Regions from separate parts of the Streptomyces sp. bgisy027 genome, predicted to be linked through region 1. Evidence: riboswitches for the same ligand, from Rfam matches in the RefSeq annotation. Region 1 holds a riboswitch; each other region holds the start of a gene.

The links. Region 1 has a riboswitch for cyclic di-AMP ahead of AC3ETA_RS29260 (M23 family metallopeptidase). Riboswitches for the same ligand answer to the same signal wherever they lie in the genome.
Region 2: linked by a shared signal. The riboswitch ahead of AC3ETA_RS12375 (M23 family metallopeptidase) and the one ahead of AC3ETA_RS29260 (M23 family metallopeptidase) in region 1 are both predicted to bind cyclic di-AMP.
Region 3: linked by a shared signal. The riboswitch ahead of AC3ETA_RS07520 (C40 family peptidase) and the one ahead of AC3ETA_RS29260 (M23 family metallopeptidase) in region 1 are both predicted to bind cyclic di-AMP.
Region 4: linked by a shared signal. The riboswitch ahead of AC3ETA_RS24865 (peptidoglycan DD-metalloendopeptidase family protein) and the one ahead of AC3ETA_RS29260 (M23 family metallopeptidase) in region 1 are both predicted to bind cyclic di-AMP.

Annotation. Positions count from the first base shown of each region.
Region 1 is NZ_JBYIVZ010000032.1:20,637-23,820, forward strand. Features, by position in the region: gene AC3ETA_RS29255 (PrsW family intramembrane metalloprotease) at 1-139, shown strand, start outside; gene AC3ETA_RS29260 (M23 family metallopeptidase) at 262-1,287, opposite strand; cyclic di-AMP (ydaO/yuaA leader) riboswitch at 1,299-1,456, opposite strand; tRNA gene AC3ETA_RS29265 (tRNA-Met) at 1,786-1,859, opposite strand; gene AC3ETA_RS29270 (dihydrofolate reductase family protein) at 1,973-3,106, opposite strand; gene AC3ETA_RS29275 (MarR family winged helix-turn-helix transcriptional regulator) at 3,174-3,184, shown strand, end outside.
Region 2 is NZ_JBYIVZ010000009.1:193,388-196,571, reverse strand. Features, by position in the region: gene AC3ETA_RS12380 (M16 family metallopeptidase) at 1-1,143, shown strand, start outside; cyclic di-AMP (ydaO/yuaA leader) riboswitch at 1,356-1,521, shown strand; gene AC3ETA_RS12375 (M23 family metallopeptidase) at 1,534-2,319, shown strand; gene AC3ETA_RS12370 (GntR family transcriptional regulator) at 2,508-3,184, shown strand, end outside.
Region 3 is NZ_JBYIVZ010000005.1:197,499-200,682, forward strand. Features, by position in the region: gene pcrA (DNA helicase PcrA) at 1-1,538, opposite strand, end outside; cyclic di-AMP (ydaO/yuaA leader) riboswitch at 1,893-2,062, shown strand; gene AC3ETA_RS07520 (C40 family peptidase) at 2,071-3,184, shown strand, end outside.
Region 4 is NZ_JBYIVZ010000024.1:125,564-128,747, forward strand. Features, by position in the region: gene AC3ETA_RS24860 (SGNH/GDSL hydrolase family protein) at 1-420, opposite strand, end outside; gene AC3ETA_RS24865 (peptidoglycan DD-metalloendopeptidase family protein) at 666-1,604, opposite strand; cyclic di-AMP (ydaO/yuaA leader) riboswitch at 1,609-1,774, opposite strand; partial or broken gene AC3ETA_RS24870 (GH36 C-terminal domain-containing protein) at 2,074-2,313, opposite strand; gene AC3ETA_RS24875 (tyrosine-protein phosphatase) at 2,464-3,184, shown strand, end outside.

The DNA.
Region 1 (3,184 bases):
GTCCTGGCGGGGGCACCAGCACGGGTACGGCCACCCGCACATGGCACCGGTGCCGGTCCACTGGCAGTCCTACGGCCAGGTCGACGGGCCGGGGTACGGCCCGTCGCCATACCCCGCCTACAACCCGTACCGGACGTGACCGGGCCGCGGCTCAGGGGGCGTTGACAGGCCCTGGGGCATGCCGAAACCGGCGGTCCTCGCGTCGGGGGGTCGTCGCCAGGACCGCCGGGGATCAGAAGTGGATACCCGTCTCGGGGTGGGTCAGGGGTTGAGGCCCTTGCCCTGGAGCCAGGCCATCGGGTCGATGCCGCTGGTGCTGCCGCCGGGGTGCACCTCGAGGTGCAGGTGGGCGCCGGTGACGTTGCCCGTGGCGCCGACGCGGCCGATGACGTCGCCCGTGTTCACCTTCTGGCCGACGCTGACGCTGATCGAGGACTGGTGCGCGAACCAGAGCTCGGTGCCGTCGTCGAGGGTGATCTCGGTCTTGTAGCCGTAGGAGCCGTCCCAGCCGGCGAAGGTGACCGTGCCGGAGTGGATCGCCTTGATCAGCGTCCCGGTGGGGGCGGCGAAGTCGAGGCCCGTGTGGTACCCGGAGGACCAGTAGGCGCCGGCCTGACCGAACGTCGAGGTGATCGTGTACGAGGAGGTCGGCAGCGTGTACTGCTTGGCCAACTCGGCGAGGCGCTCGGCCTCGGCCTTCTTGCGGGCCTCCTCCTCGGCGGCGGCCTTCGCGGCGGCGGCCTTGGCCTCGGCTTCCTTCTCCGCCTTGGCGGCCGCTTCCTTGGCCTCCTTCTCGGCGGCGGCGACGGCAGCGGCGGCGGCCTTGCTGTCGATCTGGTCCTGCTGGAGCTCGGCCTGGGCGATGATCCGGCTGCGCAGCGCCTCACCGGCGTCCGAGGTGCCCTGCGCGGTCTGCTCGGTGGTCTCGCCCATCGTGCTGAGCGCGGTGGCCGTGTCCTCGGCGGGCTCGGACGAGTCGTCGGAGATCAGCGGCAGGTCGGGCATGGTGATGGCGACCGGCGGCTTGCCGCTGTTCGCGCTGGCCATGCCGCCCGCGCCGACGGCGGCTATGACGCCGACGCCGAGAACCGTGGAGCTGCGGGCGAGTCCCCCGCCACGCTGCTTGGAGACGCGGTGCCTGCCACGAACGGGGCGAATGGACTCCGCGGTGGGGTTCCACTCCTCGAACGGGCCCTCGTCGGTGCGGTAACGGTCGTAGCCGAAGGTGTCGGTGTCGCGTTGACTCGGCACGAACGGGGCTTGCGGAGCAGGCCGGTTGGACGCCACGTGGGCGTACTCCTTTCCTTCCTTCTCGCCTACCGGGTTAGCTGACGGGTTCGGAGCAGGAAGGTCTCCTACGCGCGTATATCAACCGTGACTTCCCGGCGATATTCGCGCGATTCACCCCAGGGTGGTGGTTCCCCGGCTCCCTTGCGGGACTCGGCGCGTGCGCACGGAGCCGCCTCTTGTGACGGCTGGGACGACCGCGCTGCGTTATCGAACGTTAATAGACGCGAGGTGCGGATTCCAAGCTGTTCCTCTTGATCATTAACGATTTTCGCCCGGACTTACGGGTCACGAGCGGCCTAAATCGGGCGAGTTGGCCAAACCTCAGATGCCACATCGATACTGACGGCGTGTCAGTTGTTATGCGGAGGGCGGTCGTCCGATCACCCCCGGTGACGGCGATCCGAAAGCACACCGAGCCCCGCGGCAACGGGAGTACGGGAGTACGGGAAAACACTCAGGGCCGGAACTGAATCAGTTCCGGCCCTGAGCCTTCAGTAGCGGGGACAGGATTTGAACCTGCGACCTCTGGGTTATGAGCCCAGCGAGCTACCGAGCTGCTCCACCCCGCGTCGGTGAATCCATAGTACGCCATCCGCGGGGCCCGAAGCACACGGCTTTTCCCGGGGGCCGTTCTGACCAGTACGTCTCGGTCAGCGGTGCGGGCCGCGTCACACCGGGGCGGTCAGGGCAGCAGGTGGGCGTTGGGCGCCTTGGCGCGCTCCTCGTACTCCGGCAGCACCAGCACTTCCACGCCCTGCGCCGCCAGCATCCCGCTCCCGTCGGCGCCCGCCACGAAGGTGTCCGGCTCCCGCCAGGCCGTCACCACCCGGCGGACCCCCGCCCGGAGGATCAGCCGCGCGCAGGGCACGGGCCGGGACGAGCGGCGGGTGCACGGCTCCAGGCTGCTGTACACGGTGGCGGACGCGAGCCTGGGATCCCCGGCCGCGATCTTCGCCAGTGCCGCCTCCTCCGCGTGCACATGCGGATCACCGCCCTCCCGGGAGTGCCCGCGCGCAAGTTCGCTCCCGTCGGCCGCGACGACCACCGCGCCGACGCTGAAGGCCGTCTCCGACGGCGGGCACCGCTCCGCCAGCTCGCATGCCAGCGCCAGCCAGTGCCGGTCCGCGGCGGAGGGGAGGGTGCCGGTGCCGGGTGCCGTCGGCGCGTAGCGCATCAGTACGACGTCCTCGATACGGCGCGACTCCAGCAGCCGCAGCCGGCCGCCCTGGTAGCCGCCCGGCCCGAACAGCCGCGGCGCCTCGGGGTCGCCCACGAACAGCGGCGCCAGCACCAGCTGCAACTCGTCCGCCAGCCCCTGTGTCATCAGCTGCGTGTGGACGGTGCCGCCGCCCTCGACCATCAGCCGCTCGACGCCGCGCGCCTCGCGCAGATGGGCCAGCAGGGACCGCCAGTCCAGCTCCGGCCCCAGCGCGACGACGTCCGCCGCGACCGGCTCCCGGCGCAGCCGCTCCGCGCCCTTCTCCGTCGTGTAGACGATCTTGTCGCCGCCGGTGTGCCAGAAGTTCGCCGCCGGGTCCAGCTCGCCGGACGCGCTGACCGTGACCTTCAGCGGGTACTCCGGCCTGCCCGCCGCCACCCGCGCGGCCCGCCGCTCGGCCGAGTTCACCAGCAGCCGCGGGTTGTCCGCCCGGATCGTGCCGGCGCCGATCAGGATGGCGTCCACGGACGCGCGGACCTCGTCGACCCGGTCGAAGTCGGCCGGGCTGGACAGCAGCAGGCGCTCGGGGGTGGTGTCGTCGAGGTAGCCGTCCAGGGAGACGGCGGCGGACAGCAGGACGTAGGGGTACGACGGCATCGGCGCGCTCTCCGGCTCGGCAGACTGCGATCTTGGTTCAAGTTTGAAACAAACCTACACTGGTGGCATGACGACTCG
Region 2 (3,184 bases), on a different contig from region 1:
CACACCGCCGAGGAGTTCGCAGCCGAGCTGGAGCGCTGCGGCGCCACGCTCGACGCCTACGCCGACCACCCCGGCGTCCGGGTCAGCCTGGAAGTGCCCGTCTCCCGCCTGCCCAAGGCGCTCGGCCTGCTCGCCGACGCCCTGAGGGCGCCCGCGTTCGAGGACAGCGAGGTCGAGCGCCTGGTGAACAACCGGCTCGACGAGATCCCGCACGAGCTGGCCAACCCCTCGCGCCGCGCCGCCAAGGAGCTCTCCAAGGAGCTGTTCCCGGCGACGGCGCGCATGTCCCGCCCGCGCCAGGGCACCGAGGAGACCGTCGCCGACATCGACTCGGCGTCCGTACGCGCCTTCTACGAGCGGCACGTACGCCCCGCCACCTCCACCGTCGTGGTCGTCGGCGACCTCACCGGCGTCGACCTCGACACCCTGCTCGGCGACACCCTGGGTGCCTGGACCGGCTCCCCGGGCGAGACGCGCGCGGTCGCGCCGGTCATCGCGGACGACACCGGCCGGGTCGTCATCGTCGACCGCCCCGGCGCCGTCCAGACGCAGCTGCTGATCGGTCGTATCGGCCCCGACCGGCACGACCGCGTGTGGCCCGCGCAGGTGCTCGGCACCTACTGCCTCGGCGGCACCCTCACCTCCCGTCTGGACAAGGTCCTGCGCGAGGAGAAGGGCTACACCTACGGTGTGCGGGCCTTCGGCCAGGTGCTGCGCTCCGCCCCGGACGGCACGGGCGCGGCGATGCTCGCCATCAGCGGCTCCGTCGACACCCCGCACACCGGTCCGGCCCTGGACGACCTCTGGAAGGTCCTGCGCGGTGTAGCGGCCGAAGGCCTCACCGACGCCGAGCGGGACTTCGCCGTGCAGAACCTCGTCGGGGTGGCGCCGCTGAAGTACGAGACCGCGGCGTCCGTGGCCAACACGCTGGCCGACCAGGTCGAGCAGCACCTGCCCGACGACTACCAGGCGACGCTCTACCAGCAGCTGGCCGCGACCGGCACGGTCGAGGCCACGGCGGCGGCCGTGAGCGCCTTCCCGGTCGACCGTCTGGTGACGATCCTGGTCGGTGACGCGGCCGAGATCCGGGAGCCCGTCGAGGCCCTCGGCATCGGTGAAGTCACGGTCGTGGCAGCCGAGTAGAGGACGGGCTCGCGCCGTCCGGCGCACGCGCCTGCAGAGGCCCTGGTGACCTTTGAGTCACCAGGGCCCCTTTATGCCCGAATTGAGGGAGAGGCTGCCTGTCTGGCCTGTGGGATGCGCTACAAAAGCCGCGATCCGTTTGGGGATTGAAAGACGCCGCGTTTAGCGTCTTCCGGGCTGTTCGTCAGGCAGTGCGCCGCGCCCGCGGCACCGGACAGCCATCGCCGAGTCCCCGTACGGCGCGAGCCAGGGGAGCCGGGGACCCACCCGTAGTCCCTGGGGTGAATCGGACGCCCGCGCGAGTCGCGAGGGGGTCCGTAGGAGACCTTCCTGCTCCGAACCCGTCAGCTAACCCGGTAGGCGAGAGGGAAGGAAAGGATCAGCCACTTCATGGCGTTCACCTGCGCCACGGGGAAGAACCGCCCCACCGGGAAGCACCGTAAGCCCGGCCGGTTCGAGCGCACCACCGCCCGCGCGGCCGGAGTCGCCGCGCTCACCGCCACCGGAGTCGTCGGCACCCTGGCCGCCCCCGCGCTGGCCGCCGAGCCCGCCGCGGAGCAGACCGGCCTCATCCCCGTCGTCACCGTCGAGAACTCCATCGCGGACCAGATCGACGCCCAGGCCATCGCCCAGGAGCGGGCCGCCGCGGAGGCCGCCGCCGCGAAGAAGGCCGCTCAGGAGGCCGCCCGCGAGAAGGCGGCCGCGAAGGCGAAGGCGGAGCGCGAGGCCAAGGAACGTGCCGCCCGCGAGGCCGAGCGCAAGCGTCTGCTGTCGTACGTCGCCCCGATCGCCGGCTCGTACGTCTCCACCGGCTACAAGTCCGGCGGTGCCGTCTGGTCCTCCGGCAGCCACACCGGCGTCGACTTCCACGCCGCCGCCGGCACCTCCGTCCACGCGGTCGGCTCCGGCACCGTCGTGGAGGCCGGCTGGGGCGGGGCGTACGGCAACAGCATCGTGATCAAGATGAACGACGGCACGTACACGCAGTACGGCCACCTGTCGTCCATCGGCGTCTCGGTCGGCCAGGCCGTCACCCCCGGCCAGCAGATAGGCCTGTCCGGCGCCACCGGCAACGTCACCGGGCCGCACCTGCACTTCGAGGCCCGCACGACGCCGGAGTACGGCTCCGACATCGACCCCGTCGCCTATCTGCGCGGCCACGGCGTGAACGTCTGACGCCACCACCGCAGCGTCCTCGAAGCCCCGGCTCTCAAGCCGGGGCTTTCGCTCTTTCCGGACGTTACGCTGACCAAAAAATATCCATGGATTCCGGCCCGCCGTCGGAAATTCCGGCCGGTTGCAATAGAGTCCTCGGGAACACGTCATTCGTCGACGTTTCACGGGGATTAAGGCGGAGGTCGGTCATGCGTATTCCGGCGCACTCGGTGTGCACGGCGATCCGGGACGACATCGTCGCGGGTGTCTACGAGCGCGGCAGCCGGCTCACCGAGGAACTGCTCGCCCGCCGCTACGGCGTCTCCCGAGTCCCCGTGCGGGAGGCCCTGCGCACCCTGGAGGCAGAGGGCTTCGTGGTGACCCGGCGCCACGCGGGCGCGTGCGTCGCCGAACCGACCGAACAGGAGGCCGCCGACCTGCTGGAGATGCGCGGCCTGCTGGAGCCGCTGGGTGCCTCCCGGGCCGCCCAGCGGCGCACCGAGGCCCATCTGAAGGTCCTGCGCGGCCTGGTCAGGCTGGGGCAGGAGCGGGCCAAGCGGGGGAACAGCGACGACCTGCGCTCCCTGGGCAGCTGGTTCCACGAGACGCTCGCCCAGTCCACCGGCAGCCCCGCCCTGACCTCGATACTGGCCCAGTTGCGCCACAAGATCGCCTGGATGTACGCCGTGGAGGCGCCCGCCGATCCCGTGGAGTCCTGGACCGAGCACGGCGCGATCGTGGACGCGGTGGCGCGCGGTGACGGCGAACGCGCCCGCGCGATCACCGCCCTGCACACCGAGCGCTCCCTCGCCGCGCACCGTCTGCGGTTCGGCACGGGCGGTGAGCGCGCGGAGCGTGTGAGGAATTCGCAACATCCCGTAAACAT
Region 3 (3,184 bases), on a different contig from region 1:
TCTCGCTGCGACAGCGCGTCGATCATCGCCTCGGCGCGCTCGCCGATGCCCCGCTTGGGCACGTTCAGGATCCGTCGCAGCGGCACGGAGTCCTCGGGGTTGGCCAGCACCCGCAGGTAGGCGAGGACGTCCCGGACCTCCTTGCGCTCGTAGAAGCGGACCCCGCCGACCACCTTGTAGGGCAGCCCGACGCGGATGAAGATCTCCTCGAAGACACGGGACTGGGCGTTCGTCCGGTAGAAGACGGCGACGTCGCCGGCCTTCGCGTCGCCCGCGTCCGTCAGTCGGTCTATCTCCTCGGCGACGAACTGCGCCTCGTCGTGCTCGGTGTCCGCGACATAGCCGGTGATGCGCGCGCCCGCGCCCGCGTTGGTCCACAGGTTCTTGGGGCGGCGGGACTCGTTGCGCTCGATGACGGCGTTGGCTGCGGTCAGGATCGTCTGCGTGGAGCGGTAGTTCTGCTCCAGCAGGATCGTCGTCGCGTCCGGGTAGTCCTCCTCGAACTGGAGGATGTTGCGGATGGTGGCGCCCCGGAAGGCGTAGATCGACTGGTCGGCGTCACCCACCACGCACAGCTCGGCGGGCGGGACGTCGTGCGCGCTCGGCGGCACGTCGACGGGGTGCTCGCCGGTCCCGACGAGCTCGCGCACCAGCGCGTACTGGGCGTGGTTGGTGTCCTGGTACTCGTCCACCAGCACATGGCGGAAGCGCCGGCGGTAGTGCTCGGCGACGTCCGGGAAGGCGCGCAGCAGGTTGACCGTCGTCATGATCAGGTCGTCGAAGTCGAGGGCGTTGGCCTCCCGCAACCGCGACTGGTACAGGGCGTACGCCTGAGCGAGGGTCTTCTCGAAGCCGTCCGTCGCCTGGGCGGCGAAGTCCTCCTCGTCGATCAGCTCGTTCTTCAGGTTGCTGATCTTGGCGCTGAAGGACTTGGGCGGGTACCGCTTGGGATCGAGATCCAGATCACGGCACACGAGCGCCATGAGCCGCTTGCTGTCGGCGGCGTCGTAGATCGAGAACGACGAGGTGAACCCGAGCTTCTTGCTCTCCCGGCGCAGGATGCGCACGCACGCGCTGTGGAACGTCATCACCCACATCGCGTTGGCACGCGGGCCGACGAGCTGCTCGACACGCTCCTTCATCTCGCCCGCGGCCTTGTTGGTGAAGGTGATCGCGAGGATCTGCCCCGGATGCACGTTCCGCTCGGCGAGGAGGTGGGCGATGCGGTGGGTGAGCACACGCGTCTTGCCGGAGCCGGCGCCGGCCACGATGAGCAGCGGGGTGCCGGAGTGGACGACGGCGGCACGCTGGTTGTCGTTCAGCCCCTCCAGCAGCGCCGCGGCGTCGATGACCGGCCGCGGGGCGCCGTCGCGGTAGTGGTCGTCCCGGTCCGGTGGCACGTCGAACTTCCCACCGAACAGATCGTCCGGAACCGGTTCCGGAGCGTGCTCGTCCTCGGGCGGCGGCGGGTGCTCTTCCTCGTGGGCCCGAGGGGCCTGGAGGTCCGCCAGGAAGCTGTCGTCAAAGAGGCTGCTCATCGCTCTCCGAGTCTAGGCCGCCGCACTGACAGCCCGCCCCCACCCTCGAAACATCACAGCCCCGAACCCCCGACGATCACCCCCCGACCCCCTCCCTCACTCCCAGCAACCGCCCCACCGCAACCCGCAACCGGCCACCCCAGACGGGCATCGACACTCCCAAATCAACCTACTCACCCCTCACGCCCACAAAACCTCGCACGCTCCCCCGAACCAACCACCGCCCGTCGCGTTCTGGACCAAGGTCACGAAAATGTATCGGGCATATCGAACATCAACCTTCACAGGGGCCACACGAGTTGGCTACCGTGCCGGGCAGGCCGTACGACCCCCACCGGCGAACGACGCCGGGCCGCACGGCCTCCGCCGAGTCCGGCGCGCCTCACGGCGACCGGAGCCGGGGACCCACCGAACTTGGGGTGAATCGGCCCGACTTCCCTCCCGGGGACGGGCCGTAGGGCAACCCTTCCGAACCACCCGCCCGAACCCGACAGCTAACTCGGTAGGCGGAACGTGGAAGGAGTCGCCTCCCTTGGCGTCGCACCGCAAGTCGCGTCCCGCCGGTACGCGCGTAGCAGGCATACGCACCCCTGCCCTCGCCACGGCCGCCCTCACGTCCGTGGCCCTGCTGTCCCAGACGGCCAACGCCAGCCCGTCGACGGACGACAAGCCCAGCCTCGAAGAGGTCGAGAAGAAGGTCGACGACCTCTACCGCCAAGCGGAGTCGGCGACCGAGAAGTACAACGCGGCCAAGGACAAGACCGCGAAGCAGCGCAAGCGCGTCGACACCCTCCTCGACGACGTGGCCCAGCGCACCCAGAAGCTCAACGAAGCCCGCGAGGAACTCGGCCGCAACGCGGCCGCCCAGTACCGCACCGGCGCCGCGGCCCCCGACACCGCGACCTTCCTCCTCGCGGACAACCCGCAGGACTACTTCGACCAGACGCAGCTGATGGACCGGATGACCGGCCGTCAGAAGGAGTCGGTCGACGACTACTTCACCCAGCAGTCCGAGACGATGGAGAAGCGCCGGGAGGCCACCCAGAGCCTCGAGACGCTCACCGACTCGCAGAACGACCTCAAGTCCGCCAAGGCCACGGTCCAGCAGAAGCTCTCCGACGCGCGCGAGCTCCTCTCGAAGCTGACGGCCGAGGAGAAGGCCCGCCTCGCCGCGATCGAGAAGCGCAAGCAGGAGGAGGCCGCCCGCAAGGCCGCCGAACTGGCCCGCCAGCAGGCGGAGGCCGAGCGCCAGCGCCAGGAGGAGGCCGCCGCCCAGCAGCAGGAGAGCACCCAGCCTCCCGCCGACTCGGGCACCTCGGACTCATCCTCCGCGGACTCCTCCTACGCCACCAAGGCCGAGAAGGCCCTGGCCTTCGCCCGCTCCCAGATCGGCAAGCCGTACGTCTGGGGCGCAACCGGCCCCGACTCCTACGACTGCTCCGGCCTCACCCAGGCCGCCTGGAAGGCCGCCGGCGTCGACATCCCCCGCGTCACCTACGACCAGGTCAACGCCGGCACCACGGTCCCCCTCTCCAGCGCCCAGCCCGGCGACCTGGTCTTCTTCTACGACGACGTCACCCACGTGGGCATCTACATCGGCAACGGCATGATGATCCACGCCCCCAAACCCGGCACGTACGTCCGCG
Region 4 (3,184 bases), on a different contig from region 1:
ATGTCCGTTGTACGTGGCGATCTTGCCGCGCAGATGCTTCAGCACGGGCACGCCACGGGTGTCGAAGCCGGTCGTCACCATGACGGTGCCGACGGCCGAGGTGAGCCGGACGATCGCCCGCTCGAAGCGCTCGGCGACCTCGTCGGGGTCGGTTCCGGGTCGGATGATGTCGTTGCCGCCCGCACAGAACGAGACCAGGTCCGGGGCCAGTTCGGCGGCCTTCGGGAGCTGGTTCTCGATGATCTGGTCGAGCAGTTTGCCGCGTACGGCGAGGTTCGTGTAGTTGAAGTCGCCCTCGGGGCGGCGGTCCGCGAGCAGGACCGCGAACCGGTCGGCCCAGCCGACGAACGCGCCGTCGGGGCCGGGGTCGCCGACGCCCTCGGTGAAGCTGTCCCCCACCGCAACGTACGACCCGATCACTGCGCTGCTGTCACTCTTCGAATCGTCTGCCACATCGACCCATGATTCACCTTCGAATGTGACCTACGCGACCGTAGGAAAGGGTTGACGATCGGTGAGATAAGCCACTCCTAAAGTGTTCACCAAACGTGGAATAAGCCTCTGAACAGGGGTGTTGTGGGCGCAACATGCCGAAGGCCGGACCCGGGGATCGAGGTCCGGCCTTCGGCCGCGTGTCAGGCAGGTGGTTCTGGCGTGGGGCCGCGTCAGCCGATGGCGACACCCTTGGCGCGCAGGTAGGCGACCGGGTCCACGTCCGAGCCGTAGTCCGGCGTGGTGCGGATCTCGAAGTGCAGGTGCGGGCCGGTGACGTTGCCGGTCGCGCCGGAGAGGCCGATCTGCTGGCCCGCGGTCACGGTCTGGCCGCTGGAGACCGAGAGCGAGGACAGGTGGGCGTACTGGGCGTAGTAGCCGTCGGCGAGCTGGATGACGACCTGGTTGCCGTACGCGCCGCCCCAGCCGGCCGAGACGACGGTGCCCGCGCCGACCGCCTTCAGCGGGGTGCCGGTGGCGGCGGCGAAGTCGACGCCGGTGTGGTAGCCGCTGGACCACATGCTGCCCGCGATCTTGTAGCCGGTGCCGAGGGAGGCGCCGGACAGCGGGGCGGAGAAGCCGTTGACGGTGCTGGTGGTCCCGGCGGCCTTGGTGGCCTTCTGCGCCTTCTTCGGCGTGGCGGACTTCGCGGCGGACGAGTCCTTCGAGGAGGACTTGGACGCCGAAGAGGGCTTGGAGGGCGACGACTTGGGGGCGGTCGTCGCGGCCTTCTTGCCGCCGATGGCGAGCTTGAGACCCGGGTGGATCAGCGACGGGTCGGAGCCGACGGCCTCACGGTTGTCGGCGTAGAGCTTCTTCCAGCCACCGCTGACGTTCTGCTCATCGGCGATCTTCGAAAGGTAGTCGCCGACCTTCACCGAATAGGTCCGCACGTCCGTCTTCTTGTGAGCGGACTTCTTGTCGGCGGTCTTCTGGCCGGCGATCGGAAGGGACTGAACGGCCTTTTCCGCAACGGACTGCGAGGGAGCGGCGTGGGCGCCGGTGGCTCCCATGAGCGGAAGAGCGAGAGCGGCGCCACCGGTTCCGGCGACGGCAATGGAGCGGGTGAAGCGCAGGGACTTCGGACGGCGATGCTTACCCTTCGCGGGCATGACGAATTCCTCTCCGGCGCCTGCGAGGTGAGCTGTCGGGTGCGGGCTGGAGATGCCCGGCCGCGCCGAGGCGCGACTTGACCCCTAGCCGTTCCGGAGACCGGAACAGGCGGTTCTACCTGTGGGTCCCCCGCTCCTGCCGTGCACGGGTGAGTTTGCGCGGAATCCGAGCGGCGGCAGGATTGGGCGTCCGTCCGGATTGGTCGTGAACGTAAGCGAGGAAGACGCATGGGAACAAGTGAGAGGTTCCGTCCGAATGCGTTCCTGTTGATCCGTTGTGGGAATTAGCCGTCACCGTGCGTGAAATGCGGGGGCGCCGCCCGACTCAAAGCCCCTTGAAAAGCCCATGAATTACGTGAACATGACGGGCGACGCACCGTCACGGCTATGACGCTCCTCACGTGACACTGCTCCAGCTTTCTTTATCGCAGGGCGAGTTGGAATGAAGGTGCCAATTCGGACAGAACACCTAGATGCGACGGAGTCGAATAACTGCCGCATCGAGGTCGCCCTTCAAGTCGGCGCGCAGTCCGTGATGCACCAGTACGGCCCCTCGGTGAATTTCACCCGTTTCAAGGCATTCATACGCAACTGCCGGATCCAGACCCCCGCAACCGGAGCGCCGGAAGGGGCGCCGCGGCCGGTGCAGGTCGCCGCGCGGCACCGGAGGCCGGACCTCCTTGCAGGGCGCCACCCACTCCCCCACCTCAACACGAGCGGGTCGCGGAATTCCGTCCGCATTCGTCCCGATTGGCACTGAATCCAATTTGGCCCTGGAATCCATGTCGTATGGTCGAGAGCGCACCCCGTCGGCCGCATCGCCGAGCCGCGCCGCCGGGGCTGACTGGGAGGAGCCCCCGTGACGCAGCAGATCCCGTCGACCGAGCCCGAACTGGCCGGGGTTCGCAACTTCCGCGATGTGGGCGGCCTGCCCACGGTGGACGGACGACGGGTGCGGCACGGAGTGCTGTTCCGCAGCGGCCACCTCGCACACGCAACCAACGAGGACGCCGACTTCCTCGGCTCGCTGGGGCTGCACACGATCTTCGACTTCCGCAACGCGGCCGACCAGAAGCTCGAGGGGCCGGACGTCGAGCTGCCGGGCGTGCGCAACGTCAACCTGCCGCTCTCCGACCCGGCGGACGGCGCGGAGTTCTGGAAGATGGTCCGGGACGGCGACCTCGACCAACTGCGCGGGATCCTGTCGGACGGCAAGGGCGCGAACCGGATGATCGTCTCCTACCGTTCGATCATCAAGGAGCGCACCGGCGAACACTCCCAGGTGCTGCACTCGCTCGCCGAGGACAGCGTCCCGGCGCTGATGCACTGCGCGGCCGGCAAGGACCGCGCGGGTCTGTCCATCGCCGTGACCCTGCTGGCCCTCGGCGTCGAGCGTGAGGCGATCGTCACCGACTACCTGGAGTCCAACGCCAAGCACCGCCGCTACAAGGTGCGGCGCAGCGGCAGCGACGCCTCCGCCTACTCGCCCGAGGTCATGGAACTGCTCAGCCCGCTGTTCGACGCGCGGGCCGAGTATCTGACGGCTGCCTTCGAGACCATCGAGGAGACGTGGGGCGGCG